2 linked regions of the Gemmobacter sp. 24YEA27 genome follow. The main gene of each other region encodes a partner of the protein of the gene in region 2 in a complex. Links are inferred from orthologs where the notes say so. Each region holds a gene or a part of one and is shown on either strand. Other genes may lie near its edges. The genes, in order: secY and secA.

Region 1 (8,966 bases), 260 kb from region 2 along the record:
GGTCCGCTGACCACGCACCGGGAGACCGCGACGATGGCGCAGACCGCGATAGCAGCCGAGATCCATCAGGCGCTTGATGTTCATCGAGGTTTCGCGACGCAGGTCGCCCTCGACGGTGAAGTTCGCGTCGATATATTCGCGGATCGCCAGCACTTCTGCATCCGAGAGATCATTCACGCGGCGCGCCGGATCAATGTTCAGCGCGGTGACGATCTGGCTCGCGATATGCGAGCCGATGCCGGTGATATACTGAAGCGCAATCGGAACGCGCTTATTGGTGGGGATGTTAACGCCAGCAATACGTGCCACGCGTGATTTCCTTTCGTTGCGGTTCCGTAGCTCCAGAACCTTTTTTCACAACCGGCCAGCAAAACTGTTCCGGCCGATTCGATCTTCCCCAAATGGGAAACCCCGGAGCGGTGATTCCACCCCGGGACGCTGTGCAATATGGTCAAATGCCCTGCGGGTCAAGGCCCCGCGCCGGATTTTCATGCCTTGTCAAGAACTTTCGCGATATCGGCGGCAACGCTCTCCATCGCAGCCATGCCATCAACCTGGGTCAGACCGCCCTTGGCATAGTAATACCCGAGCAGCGGCGCCGTCTGCTTGTAATATTCCCGCAGACGTTTGGCGAAGACTTCGGGATTGTCATCCGGGCGCACAGCCTCGCCCGCAGACGCAGCCTCATCGGCACGTTTCACGATACGTCCCACCAGAGCCTCATCATCCACCACCAGCTCGATCACCGCATCAAGCTTTGTGCCCTTGGCCGCGAGCAAGGCGCCCAGGGCATCGGCCTGGGCCAGGGTGCGCGGAAAGCCATCAAAGATGAAACCACCGGCCGCGCCACGATCCAGCTGTTCGGCGATCAGGCCGATCACGATCTCATCGGTCACCAGTTGCCCGGCATCCATGATCGCAGCAACCTTCTTCCCCATTTCGGTGCCCGAGCTTTTGGCGGCGCGAAGCATGTCGCCGGTCGAAAGCTGAACCATGCCGCGCCCGGTTTCGAGCCGCTTGGCCTGGGTGCCTTTGCCGGCCCCGGGGGGCCAAGCAGGATGATATTCTTCGCCAAAGCGTTGTCCTTTCCCTCAGGCCTGCACACCTTCGCGTGCAGGCTCTCCCTTAACCTCGGGCTTAGCGGCGGGCCGGCGCGCGCGGGCCCGTCTTGCGCTTGCCGCGCAGCTGCGACTTTTCGATCAGGCTCTCATACTGATGTGCCAGCAGATGCGACTGAACCTGGTTGATCGTGTCCATCGTCACCGACACCACGATCAGAACCGACGTGCCGCCAAAGTAGAAAGGCAGACCGATATTGGCGATCAGGAATTCCGGCAGCAGACAGACGGCAGCCAGATAGGCCGAACCCAGAACAAGCACACGATTGGTCACATAGGTGAGGTAATCTTCGGTCTTCTTGCCAGGGCGGATGCCCGGGATAAAGCCGTTCTGCGTCTTCAGGTTCTCGGCCACTTCATCAACTTTGAAGCTGACATTATGGGTGTAGAAATAGCTGAAGAACACGATCAGCAGACCCAGAGCCAGGGCGTGCAGCGGCGTGCCGTAGCCCAGATACAGCGCAATCCAGCTGATCACCGGGTTCGTTGTATTGCCCGAGAAGGTGCCGATGGTGGTCGGCAGCAGAAGGATCGACGAGGCGAAGATCGCCGGGATAACGCCGGCCGGGTTCACCTTGATCGGCAGATGCGACGAGCCGCCGTCATAGACCTTCATCCCCACCTGGCGGCGCGGATACTGGATATGGATCTTGCGCAAAGCGCGTTCCATGAACACGACGAAGGCGATGACGATGATCACCATCACGATCACGCCAAGGATCACCGGCGTCGAGATCGCGCCCGAACGGCCCTGTGCGAGGAAGTTCATCAGCGCGGCCGGGATCTCGGCGACGATACCGACGAAGATGATCAGCGAGATACCATTGCCGATGCCGCGGGCGGTGATCTGCTCGCCCAGCCACATCAGGAACATGGTCCCGCCGACCAGGGTGATCACCACACCTGCGATGAAATACCAGCCCGGATTATGTGCCAGATCACCAGCCTGCAGCGAGGCGGCGATGCCGTAAGCCTGGAAGACCGCCAGCAGCACGGTGCCGTAGCGGGTATACTGGTTCAGCTTCTTGCGACCCAGTTCGCCCTCTTTCTTGAGGTTCTTCCATGGCTCATACATCGTGCCCAGCAGCTGGACGATGATCGAGGCCGAAATATAGGGCATGATGCCAAGGGCGAAGATGCCCATCCGGCTCATAGCGCCCCCGGTAAACAGGTTCAGCATCCCGCCGATCCCCTGCCCCACCTCGGCCCAGGTGCGCCGCAAAGCCTCACCCTCGATGCCAGGCACCGGGATATAGGTGCCAAGCCGATAGATGATCAGCAGGCCGATGGTAAAGAAGATGCGTTGGCGAAGATCGGTCGCCTTGGCCAAAGCCCCCCAGGAGAGGTTGGCGGCCATTTGCTCTGCGGCAGATGCCATTTCCGGTCTCTTTCATGGACAGCGCCGCCGGACCGTTTTATCCGGGTCCGGCGGCGCAGGAAAACGTGAGTGAGATGTAAGCGACGATGACGCCGCTCACAACCGCTTTGTTGGCTTATTCAGCCGCAGCGTCAGCCTTCACGGTGATCGAGCCGCCAGCGGCCTTGATGGCCTCGACAGCAGCGGCCGAAGCGCCGGTCACGTTCAGTTTGACAGCCGATTTGATCTCGCCCTTGTTCAGGATGCGGATACCGTCGCGCTTGTTGGTGGTCAGGCCAGCTGCAACCAGCGCGTCCTCGTTGATCTCGGCTTTGATGTCGAGCTTGCCCATATCGATGAATTTCTCGATCAGGCCCAGGTTGACGACTGCGTATTCCTTACGGTTCGGCTTCGAGAAGCCGCGCTTGGGCAGGCGGCGATAGAGCGGCATCTGGCCACCCTCGTAACCACCAATAGCCACACCCGAACGGGATTTCTGGCCTTTGATACCGCGCCCTGCGGTTTTACCTTTGCCCGAACCCGGGCCGCGTGCCACGCGCTTTTTCTTACGGGCGGCGCCGGCGTTGTCGTGAAGTTCATTCAGTTTCATGTCGCATACTCCTGGCCGGAACGACCCCGCCTGCGACGGATGGGGCCAACACGGCATTTCTTGGTTGTGAGTCGCAGCCCGCTGGGCCACGCTGGCGCCTATAGACCACCACCCAGCCCCTGGCAAGCCCGGCGTCACCGCTGGCGCCTGACCCCTGAGCGCGGCACGGTCGGACATCACCCCTGGCCGGGGCACGAACCCGGCCATTTGCTCAGGATCCGCTATGACCGCCTCTCCTTCCGCTGCCCGCCTTACTGCCCTTGTCGCAGCCCTCAGCCTGTCACTCTCGCCGCTTGCAGCTGTTGCGCAAGAGCCGGCTGCGCCCGGCGGGGCAGCCCTGCCCGAAGCCGTGAGCGCAGCCGAGGCCCCCGCCACAACCGAAGATTATGTCGCCGCAGTGATCGCACGGATCAACAGTGTCAGGCTGAACACCGCGACGCTGAGAGATGCAGGCATAACCGGTGACTTCACGACACGCGTCGCCTTTACCACCGGCGCCGATGGCCGCCTCGTCTCCAGCGCGGTCTCGGAAAGCTCGGGTCAACCACTGTTCGACAATATCGCCATGGCCCAGATCCGGTCCGCCGAGCCCTTCCCGCTATTCGCGCCGGATATGGGCGATGCGGATCGCAGCTTCTCGATCCTCGTCACCAGCAATATCCCCGCCCTGCCGGAATCCCCCGCCGAAGAGGACGCAGAACCGCCGGCAGAGTGACTCAGAGGCTGGCCAGCCAGTCACACCAGACCGAGGGCGCGCTGCGGCTCAGGGCGATGTCGCGGGCGCGCTCCGCCATGTCCCGGATTTCGCCGCCGCCTGCCGCAAGGCGTTCCATCGCGGCGGCCAGCGCCTCCGGGCTTGCGGGCGGCAGCAAAAGAGCGGTGGCCGCGTCGACATAATCCCGAACCCCGAGCGAATCGGTGATCGCCAGCGGCACGCCCAGCATCTGGGCGCCAACCAGCGTGATATGGCCATTGGGCGTGCGGCCCTGGCGCAGTGGCAGCAGCATCCCGGCTGCCTCGCTGACCAGCCCCCAGGCCTCTGCCGCCGGCAGATTGGTAAAGGCCTTCACATTGGGCGGCAGTTGCAGCCCGGCAAGGTTATAGGGCCGCGCGATCACCACCAGCCGCAGATCGGGACGCAGCCGGGCGGCCTGCAACAGTGTCGGGTAGTCGCGCCCCTCACCGCCAAGCGCGACCAGCCAGGGCTGATCGAAGGGCGCCGCCACCGGCCCTGGTCGTGGCGCCTCCATCGCCCAGGGCAGGAAGGTGAATCGCTCGGGCGGCAGGCCAAAATGGCGCGCATAGAGGTCGCGCTCAAAATTCGAGAAGATGACGAATTCATCGACACGGGACAGGGCCGCGCGATAGGCGCGCAGTTTTTGCCCCTGCGGCAGATCGGTAAAATTGAAGGCAAATGCGATATGCCTTATCGCTGCCCCGCTGCGTGATCCCGGCCCCGCCAGCATGGCCAGCCGCAACGTCGCGCCCGGCAAATGGCTGACCAGCACCGCGTCTGACCGCCCTCGCGCCGCCCTGACCGCGCGGCGCGCCGCAGCCCATGAATTCAGCCGGAGCCCCCAGGAGCGGCTTCCCGGGGCGATGACATGGCATTCCGAACTCAACCCCGGGGTCTGGCAGGACGGATCCGGAAAACGCCAGTCAGGCCCCATCAGTTCGGAAAAATTTACCAGATGCACGCGCGGCCCCTTCGTATTGCGGCGCCATCCTGGCGGCAGTGGCGCAAAAAGAAAACGCCCCGGTCGCGGGGACCGGGGCGTTTTCAGAAATCGTCAGAGGCTCAGCCGCGCTCTTCGATGATCTTCACAAGATGCGGGATCTTGTTGACCATGCCGCGCACTGCCGGAGTATCTTCCAGCTCGCGGGTGCGGTTGATTTTGTTCAGGCCAAGACCGATCAGGGTCTGGGTCTGGATCGCAGGGCGGCGGGCTGCCGAGGCGTATTGCTGGACGACGATGGTTTTCTTGGCCATTTCGATCAGCCTCCCACAGCTTCGGGAGCCGCTTCGGTTTCCGGCTTACGCAGGATCTCGGCGACTTTCTTGCCACGACGCGCAGCAACCGAACGCGGCGAGTTCTCTTTCGAGAGGCCTTCGAAGGTGGCGCGGATCATGTTGTAGGGGTTCTGCGAGCCGAGCGACTTCGCAACAACGTCCTGCACACCGAGCATCTCGAAGACAGCGCGCATCGGGCCGCCGGCGATGATACCGGTACCTGCAACAGCGGTCCGCATCACGACTTTACCAGCGCCGTGACGGCCCTCGATGTCGTGGTGCAGCGTGCGGGCGTCTTTCAGCTGCACACGGATCATCTGGCGCTTGGCCTGCTCGGTGGCTTTACGGACAGCCTCCGGCACTTCTTTCGCCTTGCCCTTGCCGAAACCAACGCGGCCGCGCTGATCGCCAACAACGACGAGCGCTGCAAAGCCAAAGCGCTTACCGCCCTTGACGGTTTTCGACACGCGGTTGATCGCGACGAGGCGATCTGCGAATTCCGGGGTCTCTTCGCGACGGTCGTCACGACGCTCCCGGCGGTTATCACGTTCTGCCATGTGACAGAGTCCTTTCCGTGAGTGGCACGGGCGAGCCGCGCCTGATTTGGGTCAATCCTGGTGAGTGACGGCCACAGGGGCCGCCCTCCCGGATCATCGGGGTGGCGTGACCGCCACCCGCAGGATCAGAACTTGAGGCCGCCTTCGCGTGCAGCTTCTGCCAGGGCTTTGATTTTGCCATGGAACAGGAAGCCACCACGGTCGAAGTAAACTTCTTCGACACCGGCTTTTTTGGCGCGTTCTGCAATCGCTGCACCCACTTTCGCGGCTGCTTCGACGTTGTTTTTGCCAACGACGCCCAGTTCTTTTTCCAGCGACGAGGCAGCTGCCAGGGTCACGCCATTCACATCGTCGATCAGCTGAACGCTGATGTTTTTCGACGAGCGGTGAACGGAGAGACGCAGACGACCTGCATTCGCCGATTTGATTTTGTTCCGTACGCGCAAGCGGCGCTTCAGGAACAGCTCTCGTTTGTTCAAAGCCATTTTTGCGCCCCTTACTTCTTCTTGCCTTCCTTGCGGAAGACGAACTCGCCCTTGTAGCGGATCCCTTTGCCCTTATAGGGCTCGGGACGCTTCCAGTTGCGGATGTTCGCTGCCACCTGGCCGACTTCCTGCTGATCGATGCCCTCGACGGTGATCTCGGTGGGCTTCGGGGTCGTAACGGTGATCCCCTTCGGCACTTCGAAATTCACTTCATGCGAGAAGCCCAGAGACAGTTTCAGAACATTGCCAGCCATCGCCGCGCGATAACCAACGCCCTGAATTTCCATCTCTTTCTTGAAGCCGGTGGTCACACCGGTCACAAGATTTTCGATCATCGAACGCGACATGCCCCATTGCTGACGGGCAATTTTGGAAAGGCCACGCGGGGTGACTTTCACTTCATTGCCCTCAACAGTGACCGACACATTGTCGCCAGCGGTGAAGGAACGGGTGCCTTTCGGCCCCTTGACTTCGATGGTCTGGCCGGAAACGGACGCGGTAACGCCCTTTGCCAGCTCTACGGGTTTTTTGCCGATACGAGACATTAAACCCTCCTCAGAAGACGGTGCAAAGCACTTCGCCGCCAACATTGGCCGCGCGCGCATTTGCATCCGAGAGAACGCCCTTCGGGGTCGAGACGATCGCGACGCCAAGCCCGTTGCGGACCGACGGCAGATCTTCGACGCCCATATACACGCGACGGCCCGGCTTGGAGACCCGCTTCAACTCGCGGATAACCGGCTCGCCTTCGTAGTATTTCAGGCTGATGGTGAATTCGCCCTGACCATTCGAGGTCTCGGCCTTTTCATAACCGCGGATGTAACCTTCTGCGAGCAGCACGTCGAGGACGCGGGCACGCAGGGTCGAAGCCGGGGTCGAAACCGTGGACTTGCCGCGCAGCGACGAGTTACGGATACGGGTCAGCATATCGCCGATGGGATCATTAACAGGCATCTGCTCTCTCCCTTACCAGCTCGACTTGACCATGCCCGGGATCTGGCCGAACGAGGCCAGGTCACGCAGCTTGATCCGCGACAGTTTCAGCTTACGGTAGTAAGCATGCGGACGACCCGTCAGCTGGCAACGGTTGTGCATGCGCACAGCCGAAGAGTTGCGGGGCATCTCAGCCAGTTTCAGAGTCGCCGCAAAGCGCTCTTCAATCGGCTTCTCTTGGTCATTGATTACCGCCTTGAGTGCAGCGCGCTTGACAGCATGACGAGCCGTCAGCTTCTCGCGCTTCACTTCGCGGTTCACCATGGATTTCTTAGCCATGTTTCAGGTTCCTCGCGATCAGGCCGTGAACGGCATGTTGAAATGCTTCAGCAGGGATTTTGCTTCGGCATCCGACTTGGCGTTCGTGCAGATGATGATGTCCATACCCAGAACCTCATCGACTTTGTCGAATTCGATTTCCGGGAAAACGATGTGCTCTTTCAAGCCCATGGCGTAGTTGCCATTGCCGTCAAACGAGGTGCCTTTCACGCCGCGGAAGTCGCGGACGCGCGGCAGGGCCACGTTGATCAGACGATCAAGGAATTCATACATCTTGTCGCCGCGCAGCGTGACTTTGGTGCCGAGCGGCATCTCTTCACGAACGCGGAAGCCTGCGATGGATTTCTTGGCCTTGGTGATGACGGCCTTCTGGCCGGCGATCAGCGAAAGCTCCTCGGAGGCCTGTTTGACCTTCTTGGTGTCTTTCACCGCTTCACCAACGCCCATGTTCAGGACGATCTTTTCCAGACGCGGGATCTGCATATCGTTCTTATAGGAGAATTCCTCCTTCAGAGCGGCGCGGATCTTGGTCTTGAACTCGGCCTTCAGACGCGGGGTATAGGTTGCTTTATCCGACATCAGATAGCCTCCCCGGTGGTCTTGGCGAAGCGGATCTTCTTGCCGTCTTCCTCACGGAAGCCAACGCGGGTCGCTTTGCCGTTCTTGTCCAGGAGCGCGAGGTTCGACAGGTCGATCGGCATCGCTTTCGGGATGCGGCCGCCCTGGCTGCCTGCGGATTGCTTGGCGTGACGGATCGCGATGTTCACGCCATCAACCACAGCTTTGCCGGCTTTCGGCGAAACAGACGAGATCTCGCCTTGTTTGCCCTTGTCCTTGCCGGTCAGAACGACGACGGTGTCGCCTTTTTTCAGCTTAGCAGCCATATCACAGCACCTCCGGCGCCAGCGAGATGATCTTCATGAAGTTCTTCGCGCGCAGCTCACGAACCACCGGCCCGAAGATACGGGTACCGACCGGCTCGCCCTGATTGTTCAGGATGACGGCAGCATTGCGGTCGAAACGGATGGCGGTGCCATCTTCACGACGAACTTCTTTCGCGGTGCGAACGACGACGGCTTTACGCACGTCACCTTTCTTCACGCGACCTTTAGGAATCGCCTCCTTGACCGACACTACGATGATGTCGCCCACGGATGCGTAGCGGCGGTGCGAGCCGCCCAGAACCTTGATGCACTGAACCCGGCGGGCGCCGGAGTTATCAGCTACATCCAGATTGGTCTGCATCTGGATCATTTGGTTTCTCCCGACCTTCGGGGACAGCGATCAACCGCCCCGGGGTATCGCTCAGTTGTAGCTGAACGGTATGGAGAGGACTGATTGCTCAGGCCTCGACCACCACCGTCCAACGCTTCGTCTTCGAAATCGGCGCGCACTCTTCGATACGAACAGTGTCACCCACTTTGAATTTGTTTTCCGCGTCATGGGCGCGGTATTTCTTCGACTTACGGACCGTTTTCTGCAGCAGCGGGTGCTTGAAACGACGCTCGACCGAGACAGTGATGGTCTGCTCGTTCTTGTCGGAGGTCACGGTGCCA
Region 2 (9,307 bases):
CCCGGCAAGATCAAATCGGGGATCCAGAACCTCACCGAGGCGGCAATGCGGCTTGGCGAAGCGATCTACAAGGCGCAGGCCGGCGAGGCCAGCGACGATGATGGCGACGCGGCGCGTCCGGTCGATGACGACACCATCGTCGATGCCGACTTCGAGGATCTTGGCGACAACAAGCGGAAGTAATTCCGATTTGACCGGAAACGGGGGCGGCCCAATGGGTCGCCCTTCGCCGGTCAGGAGAGGGCTTTTGCTATGGCAAAACGCGACTACTACGAGGTTCTCGGGGTATCCCGCGGGGCCAGCGCTGATGAGTTGAAGAAAGCCTATCGCCAGAAGGCGAAAGAGCTTCATCCCGACCGCAACTCTGACAATCCAGAGGCCGAGGCTCAGTTCAAAGAAGCGAACGAGGCCTATGACGTTCTGAAGGATGCCGAGAAGAAGGCCGCTTATGACCGCTTTGGTCACGCGGCGTTCGAGGGCGGCATGGGTGGCGGTGGCCAGCGCGGCGGCTTTAACCAGCAGGGCGATTTCGCGAGCGCGTTCTCGGATGTGTTCGAGGATCTCTTTGGCGACTTTATGGGCGGGCGAGGCCAGGGCGGCGGCGGCGGTGGTGGCCGGCAACGGGCGCAGCGCGGATCCGACCTGCGCTATAACCTGCGGGTGTCGCTGGAGGAAGCCTGGAAGGGCGTCCATAAGACGATCTCGGTGCCGGGCTCGGTGCAATGCGATATTTGTCACGGGTCGGGCGCAGAAGGCGGCGCCGAGCCGCAGACCTGCCCGACCTGTTCGGGCATGGGCAAAGTGCGGGCGCAGCAGGGCTTTTTTACCGTCGAGCGCACCTGTCCGAACTGCTCGGGCACCGGTCAGATCATTAAGAACCCCTGCAAAAACTGCCACGGGGCAGGGCGGCTTGAAAAAGACCGCCAGTTGTCGGTGAATATCCCGGCCGGTGTCGAGACCGGCACCCGCATCCGGCTCGCCGGTGAGGGCGAGGCGGGGCTGCGCGGCGGACCTTCCGGCGATCTTTACATCTTTATCGAGGTGAAAGAGCACGCACTCTTCCAGCGCGACAGCGTGCATCTTTTCTTCCCGGTGCCGATTTCCATGGCTCGCGCCGCCCTTGGCGGCGAGGTCGAAGTGCCGACCATCGACGGCGGACGCAGCCGCGTGAAGGTCCCCGCCGGAGCGCAATCCGGGAAACAGATGCGGCTCAGGGGCAAGGGGATGCCGGCGCTGCGCGGCGGCGGGGTTGGCGATATGGTGATCGAGCTGCGGGTCGAAACGCCGGTCAATCTGACGTCGCGCCAGAAAGAGCTGCTGACCGAATTCGAGAAGCTCTCAGAAGAAAATAACCCGGAGGGGTCAAATTTCTTCTCGAAAGTCAAAGGCTTCTGGGATGGGATGAAGGGCTGAGCCGTTCAGTCCTGATGATATAGGGCCGGTTCCGCAGGCGGGGCCGGCCTTTTTGCTGCCTGCAATGAGGTTGTGGATATTTCCGTGGTTAACTGTGTTGTTAAGTCTTTCTAAACCGCTGGGCCGCAATCTGCTGTCATGGCACAGCATCATTCCTTCGCAGAATCACCCCTGCCGCCCTTCCTCCCTTTCGGGGATGAGGCCCTTGCCACGCCGGTGGCAACTGCGCCTGGTGGACGGCTTCCCAGCTATATCCAGGACCACCGCCGAAGGTTACGCACCCGTTTTCTCGAAGGCGGGGCGGTGGCGATGCCCGATTACGAGCTTTTGGAACTGCTGTTGTTCCGGGCGATCCCCCGGCAGGATGTAAAGCCGTTGGCGCGTCTGCTGCTCGAGACCTTTGGCGATTTCAACCGCGTGGTCACGGCGCCGCTGGTCCGGCTGATGCAGGTGAAGGGCGTTGGCGAGGCAGTGGCGCTGGAGCTGCATATCGTCGGCGCGGCGGCGCAGAGGATGATGCGGGCGCGGGTGATCAACCAGCCAGTGCTTTCCTCCTGGGATGCGCTGCTGGATTATTGTCATACGGTGATGGCGCATCGAGAGACCGAACAGTTCCGCATCCTGTTTCTCGACCGCAAGAATGTGCTGATCGCAGATGAGGAACAGGCGCGGGGCACTGTCGATCACGTCCCGGTCTATCCGCGCGAGGTTGTGAAACGGGCGCTGGAACTGAACGCTTCGGCGCTGATCCTGGTCCACAACCACCCGTCGGGCGACCCGACGCCTTCGGATTGCGATGTCACCATGACACTTCGGGTTCAGGATGCCTGCCGTGCGCTGAACATCACGCTTCACGACCATCTGGTTATCGGCAAGGGAAGGGAAATGAGCTTCCGCTCGCAGGGCTATCTCTGATCAGAGCGGTTCAGGCGTAAAATTCGGCACGATCCACAATTCGACACGGCGGTTCAGCCGGCGGCCAATGACGGTCTCATCGCAGGCCATCGGCAGCGCCTCGCCAAAGCCCTCGGTCACCGGTATCTGATCCGCCCGCAGATCCGGTGCGAGATCCGCCAGATCCTGGGCCACCCGTTCGGCGCGTTCCGCCGAAAGCGCCTTATTGGCACTTGCTTCGCCCTTGCCGTCAGAAAAGCCGGCAAGAATCAGCGTCTTGGAGGGGAAGCTCTCGGACGCGATCATCCGCGCCAGCTGGGCCAGGTTCTCCTGGCTGGTCGCATCCAGAATGGAGGTGTTTTCTTCAAAGCGGAAGGTCAGCGACAGCCGGTCAGCGCCGTTCATCACTTCGGCGAGCCGTTTCAGATCGCCAAGCGTCACATCATCGCCGGCGCCGAGGATCGCATTGATCAGCCGCAGACCGTCCTGGGTCATCGGCGCGGCTTCGACCGAGCGGTCGATAAAGCCGGCCGCGGATACGACATGGCCCGCGCGGGGGGTGGCGGTGAACTCCAGGAACTCGCGCGCGAAGACCGGAATGCGACGCGGGGCGGGGATCAGGAATTGTGGCAAAGCCAGGGGATAGTCCTCGGCTTTGACAGAAATCGGCAGCGGCAGCAGTGGAAAGCCGCAGCTGTCGACTAGCGGGGCGGGAATCGCGGGGGCCATCTCGGCACGGCCGGTGATTGCCAGGGCCCAAGGGTCTTTCGCCACCGCCTCGGCGAGGCTCTTCATATCGGGGTGAACTATATCGGCCTTTATCGGCGCGCCGAGGCGTTCCGACAGGGCGCGCGTCATGTCGGTATCGGGCTCCAGCGCGTGCAGGACGATCGGCATGTCCGGCCCGCCGAGATCGCGCCAGTTCTTCAGCTGACCGGCGAGAACTTTCGCCAGATTTACGGTCGAGATCTTCGGCGTCGGATTGCCCGGGGCCATAACCGGCACCAGGGCGTCCAGCGCTATCGGGCGCGCTCCCGAAGCACGCGAGGGCGAAGCGGAGAGTTCCATTTCCGCGGCACCACTTGCCAGCGCCGCCTGGGCCTGGCCGGGCAGCATTGGCGAGAAAGAGACATCGGCAAGGACGGTTTCATCCTGTGCCTTGTAGATTTGCGCCGCCCAGGAGGCACCATTCTGCGGTGCCACTTCGCGAAAGGCCAATCCGCGCACGGCGGCAAAGCTGCTGAAAAGGCCGGGCAACAGCCTTGCCCCGGCATCCGGGGCGCCGACCACGCGGATATCGGCATGAGGGGTGGTCAGATCCGGACAGGCGGGTCCCTCGCAGATCACGCCCTGGCCATCGACGGTCAGCAGCCCCCAGGCGGTTTCGATCCGGTAAAACTCGCCGTCATAGCCCTGAAGGCTGCCGGGCAGGACGATACTCCCCTCACGCGAGATCAGCGTGATATCCTGCGCCTGGGCGGGCTGCACGACAGGCGAGTGAGACAGGAAAGACAGCACAGCGAAGAAAATCGCCGCGCCTGGCCGCGTTAGCATCTTTTCCCACCGGGATTAATTCACCACCGCCATTTTCTGCTGCGATGCCGGATTCTTCAACACCTTAATGGAGGGAACCGGCCTCAGCTGAGCCAGGCACAGCGGTGTGATGCTCAGACGCCAGGATCTGTGATGGCGGCCAGAGGCCTCGGCAGCGCAACATTTGCAAATCTGTCAGTGCCACCGGTCAGTGCGGACTGATCATCGCTGCGCACAGGTCGGGCAGGGGCGGCCACGGGCTCATCCTGGATCTGCGGGGGATGGATGACTGTCACGGCAGAGCGCGCGTCATCCCCGGATTTCGGACGGATCCGGTGCTCTGCCCCGGCGACAACCTGTTGCAGCCCACCGAGTGAACCAGACTTTGCCACCTGCCCGGGCTGGTTCTTATGCATCGTCTGCACAAGATGCCCCGCCCCCAGAGCAAGGAAGAGAACCACCGTCACGCGCAAAATAGTGCGTTTCGTACCCATAGTCAGCATACCCGGAATCGCCCGCATTGGTGCCAATATCGCGAGAGATCGCGGCAATCCCGTGGCGAGCCTGTGGAATGTTTCCCATAAGGGAACCACCGAATTGAAAAGGGGCGGTTAATGCCGCCCCTTTTATGTCATTTTTTCCGGATTTTCAGACCAGCTTGCCGTGGCAATGTTTGAATTTCTCGCCCGATCCGCAGGGGCAGGGATCATTGCGGCCAGGATTGCCCCAGCTGGCAGGGTCCGATTCGTCAAAGCCTGACGCAAGCGGGGCTGCCGGCGCGGGTTCGGCGGGCGCGGGGTCTGCAGGCGCAGCGGCCGGCCCGACCTCGATCCCGGCGGCGGCCTGTTGCTGCGCCAGCAATTGCGCCATCATCGCATCCTGCTCTTCTTTCGAGAGCGGGCGGATGCGCGACAGCTGTTCCGTCACCTGCAGACGCAGGCTGCCAAGCATGGTCTCGAACAGCTGGAACGCCTCGGTCTTGTATTCGTTCAGCGGATCGCGCTGCGCATATTGGCGGAAATGGATCACCGACCGCAGGTGTTCCAGCCGCAGAAGATGATCGCGCCATTTGCCGTCGATGGCCTGCAAAAGCACCTGCTTTTCGATCTGCACCATGGTTGTGGAGCCAAAAGCTTCAAGCTTTTCAGCCATATAGCGGTCGGAGTGTTCGATGATGCGCTCGGCCATCGCGGCCTGATCGACACCCTCTTCGGCGGCCCATGTCTCGATGGGCATATCCATGTTCAGCCGCTGGCGGCCGGCCTCGCGCAGGCCCTCAAGGTTCCAGGCGTCGGGATAGGTTTTCGGCGGCATGAATTCATCGACCATGTCGTCGATCACATGGTGGCGCATATCCTCGGCAATTTCCGAGACATGTTCAGCCCTGAGGATGTCCTGGCGCTGGCTGAACACGGCCTTGCGCTGGTCATTCATCACATCGTCAAACCGCAAGAGCGACTTGCGCACGTCAAAATTGCGACCTTCGACTTTCGCCTGGGCCTTTTCCAGCGATTTGTTGACCCAGGGGTGAACAATCGCCTCGCCTTCCTTCATCCCCAGCGTCGAGAGGATCTTGTCGAGCCGTTCGGACCCGAAGATCCGCATCAGGTCATCTTCCAGCGACAGGAAGAACGAGGACCGCCCCGGGTCACCCTGACGGCCCGACCGTCCGCGCAGCTGATTGTCGATACGGCGCGATTCATGGCGTTCGGTGGCAAGCACGAAAAGCCCGCCGGCGTCGAGCACCTTCGCCTTTTCATCGGCATGTTCCGCCTCGATCCGGGCGCGCAGCGCCACCGGATCTGCATCCGGATTGGCGTCAAGCTCTTCGATCACCTTCATCTCGACATTGCCGCCGAGCTGAATATCGGTGCCGCGTCCGGCCATATTGGTCGCAATGGTCACCGCACCCAGACGGCCGGCATCGGCGACAATCTTCGCCTCCTGCTCATGCTGGCGGGCGTTCAGCACGTTATGCGCGATGCCTTCAGCTTTCAGCATGGCCGAAAGCTCTTCGGATTTCTCGATCGAGGTGGTGCCGACCAACAGCGGCTGACCGATCTCATGCGCCTCGCGGATGGTCTCGACGATGCCCTGGAATTTCTCGCGGGCGGTGCGGTAGACCTGATCGTGTTCGTCCTTGCGCGCCACGGGGCGGTTGGTGGGCACTTCGACCACACCCAGCCCGTAGATCTGCATGAACTCTTCCGCCTCGGTCGCGGCAGTGCCGGTCATGCCGGCCAGCTTGTTGTAAAGGCGGAAGTAATTTTGGAAGGTCACCGAGGCGAGCGTCACGTTTTCGGGCTGGATCGTCACGCCCTCTTTCGCCTCGATGGACTGATGCAGGCCGTCCGACAACCGGCGGCCCTTCATCATGCGGCCGGTGAACTCGTCGATCAGTACGATTTCATCGTCACGGACAATATACTGCTGGTCGCGGTGGAACATCTTATGAGCGCGCAGCGCCTGGTTCATATGGTGAACGATCGAGGTCGATTCCGGTGCGAAAAGGTGCTGGCCTTCCGGCAGCACGCCCGCTTCACGCAAAAGCTCTTCGATATGGTCGTTGCCGGCTTCGGTATAGGTGACGTTGCGGGCTTTTTCGTCGAGGGTGAAATCCTCTTCGACCAGCGAAGGGATCAGTCGGTCGACCGAGAGATAAAGGTCGCTGCGGTCCTGGCTCGGCCCCGAGATGATCAGCGGCGTGCGGGCTTCGTCGATCAGGATCGAGTCGACCTCGTCCACAATCGCGAAATTATGGCCGCGCTGCATCATCTCTTCAATCGAGCCCTTCATATTGTCGCGAAGGTAGTCGAAGCCGAGCTCGTTATTGGTCGCATAGGTGACATCGGCGGCATAGGCGGCGCGCTTTTCCGGGTCGGGCTGCCAGGGGTAGATCACGCCGGTCGTCAGGCCGAGTTTGGCATGAACCTTGCCGATTGTGTCAGCATCGCGCTTCGCGAGATAGTCGTTGACGGTCACGACATGCACGCCCTTGCCAGTCAGGGCGTTGAGATAGGCCGGAAAAGCCGCGACGAGCGTCTTGCCTTCGCCGGTCCGCATCTCGGCGATATTGCCCTGATGCAGGAAGATCCCGCCCATCAGCTGCACATCAAAGGCGCGCAGCCCCAGCGAACGTTTCGCCCCTTCGCGGCAATTCGCGAAAGCTTCGGGCAGGATATCGTCGAGGCTCTCGCCACCTTCCTGCACACGCTTTTGAAAGTCCCGGGTCTTCGCGACAAGGCCCTCATCGCTCAGCGCGGCAAATTCCGGCTCGAGCGCGTTGATTTTGGAGACCAGCGACCGAGTGGCCTTGACCTTGCGGTCATTGGCGGTGCCAAAGACCTTTTTCGCGAGCGTTCCCAGACCCAGCATGATCTCTCCGTGCGGTCGTTCCTGCGTGATCTCGTGAGGCTGTGACTTGCCCGCCCTTAACGCCTTCCATAGAAAAGCCGGGTAGGTCCGTATTTGCGCCCCGATCACGCGACTGTCGCGATGTAAGGGCTGCAAGGATCATAGTCAACGTTCGCAGGCTCTGCGGCAGATCGGGAGAAGCTGAAATGGCCATAGAAAAGCGTCTGGGGGCTGCCGTTTTCTGGGTGGCCGCTGCTTTCGCCGGGCTCGCGACCGGGCTTGCGAACGGGCCGGCCCTGGCAGAGGGGGAAACCGCTGCGACCGTGGTTGCAACCGTGAACGGAACCGAGATCACCCTCGGCCAGATGATCGCCCTGCGGGAAAGCCTGCCCGACCAGTATCTGAGCCTCGCCGATGACGTTCTCTTCAACGGCATTCTGGAACAGCTGATCCAGCAGGAGGCCCTGGCCCAGGCTCATAGCCAGAAAAGTCCGCGCGACAAGGCGGTGATCGTCAATACCGAGCGCGGCTATTTCTCGGGTATTGTGATTTCGGATGTGGCCAGTGCAGCGGTGACCGATGCAGCCCTGCAAAAGGCCTGGGATGAGAAATACGCTGATTACGTGCCACAAAAGGAATACAGTGCGGCGCATATTCTGGTTGAGACCGAGACCGAGGCGAAGGAGCTGAAGGCCGAACTGGATGGCGGCGCGGATTTCGCGGCCCTCGCGAAGGAAGCATCGAATGATCCGGGGTCGGGAGAGCAGGGGGGCGAACTGGGCTGGTTCACGCTGGACCGCATGGTGAAGCCCTTCGCGGATGGGGTGGCGGCTGCGACCCAAGGCAAAGTGACCGATCCGGTGCAGAGCGATTTCGGCTGGCACCTGATCCTGGTTCATAAAAGCCGCGACCGCCCGGCTCCGACGCTGGACGAGGTGCGCGATGTGCTCGCGGGCGAAGTCGAGGAACGTGCAATCGCGGCGAAGATCACCGAGCTGACAGGCGCGGCGACAATCACAAAGCCGGGTGAGGGCATCGATCCGGCTCTTTTGAAGAATAACGCTCTGATTGATTGAGCGGCGGGGGATAGAATGGCAAAGACTGACTGGAAAGCCGAAGCGAAGAACCTGAAGAAGAAGGTGCGCAAGCTGAAAGACCGCGTGACCGAAGCGGTCTCCGGCGCGGCCTCGGGCGCGCTGAACGAGGTCGCGGCGGTGGTCCATAAGGCCGCGCATCCGGTGTCGCCGCTGGCTCCGGCCAGTTTCCCGGCACTGCCTGTGATCCGGGGGGCAGAATTTGCCTCGATCGGGGCCGGGATCAAATATCGCAACCGCAAGGATGTGATGCTCGTGCGGCTTGCCCCGGGCACGGTGATGGCCGGGGCCTTCACCCGTTCGACCACCCGTTCGGGCTGTGTGCGGGATTGCGAGGCGAAACTGGCTCTGAAGGCGGCGCCCGGCAACGGTGCGGCGATCATCGTGAACTCGGGCAATTCCAACGCTTTCACCGGCAAGATCGGCGATAAGGCGGTGGCGGATGTGACGGGGGCTGTCGCGAAAGCGCTCGGCATCCCGGCCACGCGCGTGTTCTCTTCCTCGACCGGCGTGATCGGCGAGCCGCTGCCGGCGGAGAAGATCACCGCCGTGATCGGTGATCTCACCGAGGGTCTGACCGAGGCCGCGATTGAAGGCGCCGCTCAGGCGATCATGACCACCGACACCTTCCCCAAAGGCGCCACCGCGACGATCGAAGGCGAAGGTGGCCCGATCCATATCGCCGGCATCGCCAAGGGCTCGGGCATGATCGCGCCCGATATGGCGACGATGCTGGTCTATATTTTCACCGATGCAAAGATCAGCCAGGCGGGCCTGCAGAAACTGGTCTCGCGCCATGTCGATGACAGTTTCAACTCGATCACCGTCGACAGTGACACCTCGACGTCTGACACGCTGCTGGTCGCCGCAACCGGCCAGTCAGAGGCCGCACCGCTGAAAGGTGCAGTGCTTAAGGCATTCGATGCCGCGCTGGCCCAGGTGATGCAGGATCTCGCGCTTCAGGTCGTGCGCGACGGCGAGGGCGCGACCAAGCTGATCGAGGTGCGGGTCTCGGGCGC

The links.
Region 1: the proteins of secA (region 2) and secY are in contact, whole or in part, in a crystal structure (PDB 3DIN), measured with the Thermotoga maritima proteins. The link is inferred for Gemmobacter sp. 24YEA27 from one-to-one orthologs. Residues at the interface, in WP_004082002.1 of Thermotoga maritima: Glu261, Ala262, Arg263, Lys300, Ala301, Arg302, Thr303, Ile304, Ile305, Leu323, Tyr324, Asp325, Pro326, Val329, Ser330, Tyr333, Ile336, Lys340, Phe345, Val349, Glu363, Phe364, Tyr374, Ser375, Gly376, Gly377, Glu393, Ile395, Thr482, Ser483; in WP_004081795.1 of Thermotoga maritima: Glu108, Gly109, Glu110, Glu111, Ala236, Glu237, Arg238, Arg239, Ile240, Thr241, Ile242, Gln243, Tyr244, Ala245, Arg246, Arg247, Val248, Thr249, Gly250, Arg251, Arg252, Val253, Tyr254, Gly256, Ala257, Ser258, Thr259, Tyr260, Leu261, Pro262.

Annotation. Positions count from the first base shown.
Region 1 is NZ_JASJPW010000001.1:58,501-67,466, forward strand. Bases 318-3,242 are described here. They hold secY (preprotein translocase subunit SecY), read right to left. Parts: upstream 2,497-3,242; coding sequence 1,138-2,496; downstream 318-1,137. Other genes in these bases: rplO (50S ribosomal protein L15), read right to left, coding at 2,612-3,085. Outside these bases: rpsM (30S ribosomal protein S13), read right to left, coding at 1-309; QNO18_RS00365 (TonB family protein), read left to right, coding at 3,309-3,800; QNO18_RS00370 (hypothetical protein), read right to left, coding at 3,802-4,782; rpmD (50S ribosomal protein L30), read right to left, coding at 4,884-5,075; rpsE (30S ribosomal protein S5), read right to left, coding at 5,081-5,653; rplR (50S ribosomal protein L18), read right to left, coding at 5,779-6,138; rplF (50S ribosomal protein L6), read right to left, coding at 6,150-6,683; rpsH (30S ribosomal protein S8), read right to left, coding at 6,694-7,092; rpsN (30S ribosomal protein S14), read right to left, coding at 7,105-7,410; rplE (50S ribosomal protein L5), read right to left, coding at 7,429-7,989; rplX (50S ribosomal protein L24), read right to left, coding at 7,989-8,294; rplN (50S ribosomal protein L14), read right to left, coding at 8,296-8,664; rpsQ (30S ribosomal protein S17), read right to left, coding at 8,753-8,966. UniProt on the Escherichia coli protein: The central subunit of the protein translocation channel SecYEG. Consists of two halves formed by TMs 1-5 and 6-10.
Region 2 is NZ_JASJPW010000001.1:316,759-326,065, reverse strand. What follows is about bases 4,289-7,554. They hold secA (preprotein translocase subunit SecA), read right to left. Parts: upstream 7,216-7,554; coding sequence 4,489-7,215; downstream 4,289-4,488. Other genes in these bases: QNO18_RS01610 (peptidylprolyl isomerase), read left to right, coding at 7,401-7,554; QNO18_RS01620 (hypothetical protein), read right to left, coding at 4,289-4,334. In the rest of the region: molecular chaperone DnaJ, read left to right, coding at 253-1,413; DNA repair protein RadC, read left to right, coding at 1,552-2,328; QNO18_RS01625 (phosphate ABC transporter substrate-binding/OmpA family protein), read right to left, coding at 2,329-3,861; more of QNO18_RS01620, read right to left, coding at 3,975-4,288; more of QNO18_RS01610, read left to right, coding at 7,555-8,270; bifunctional glutamate N-acetyltransferase/amino-acid acetyltransferase ArgJ, read left to right, coding at 8,286-9,307. UniProt on the Escherichia coli protein: Required for protein export, interacts with the SecYEG preprotein conducting channel.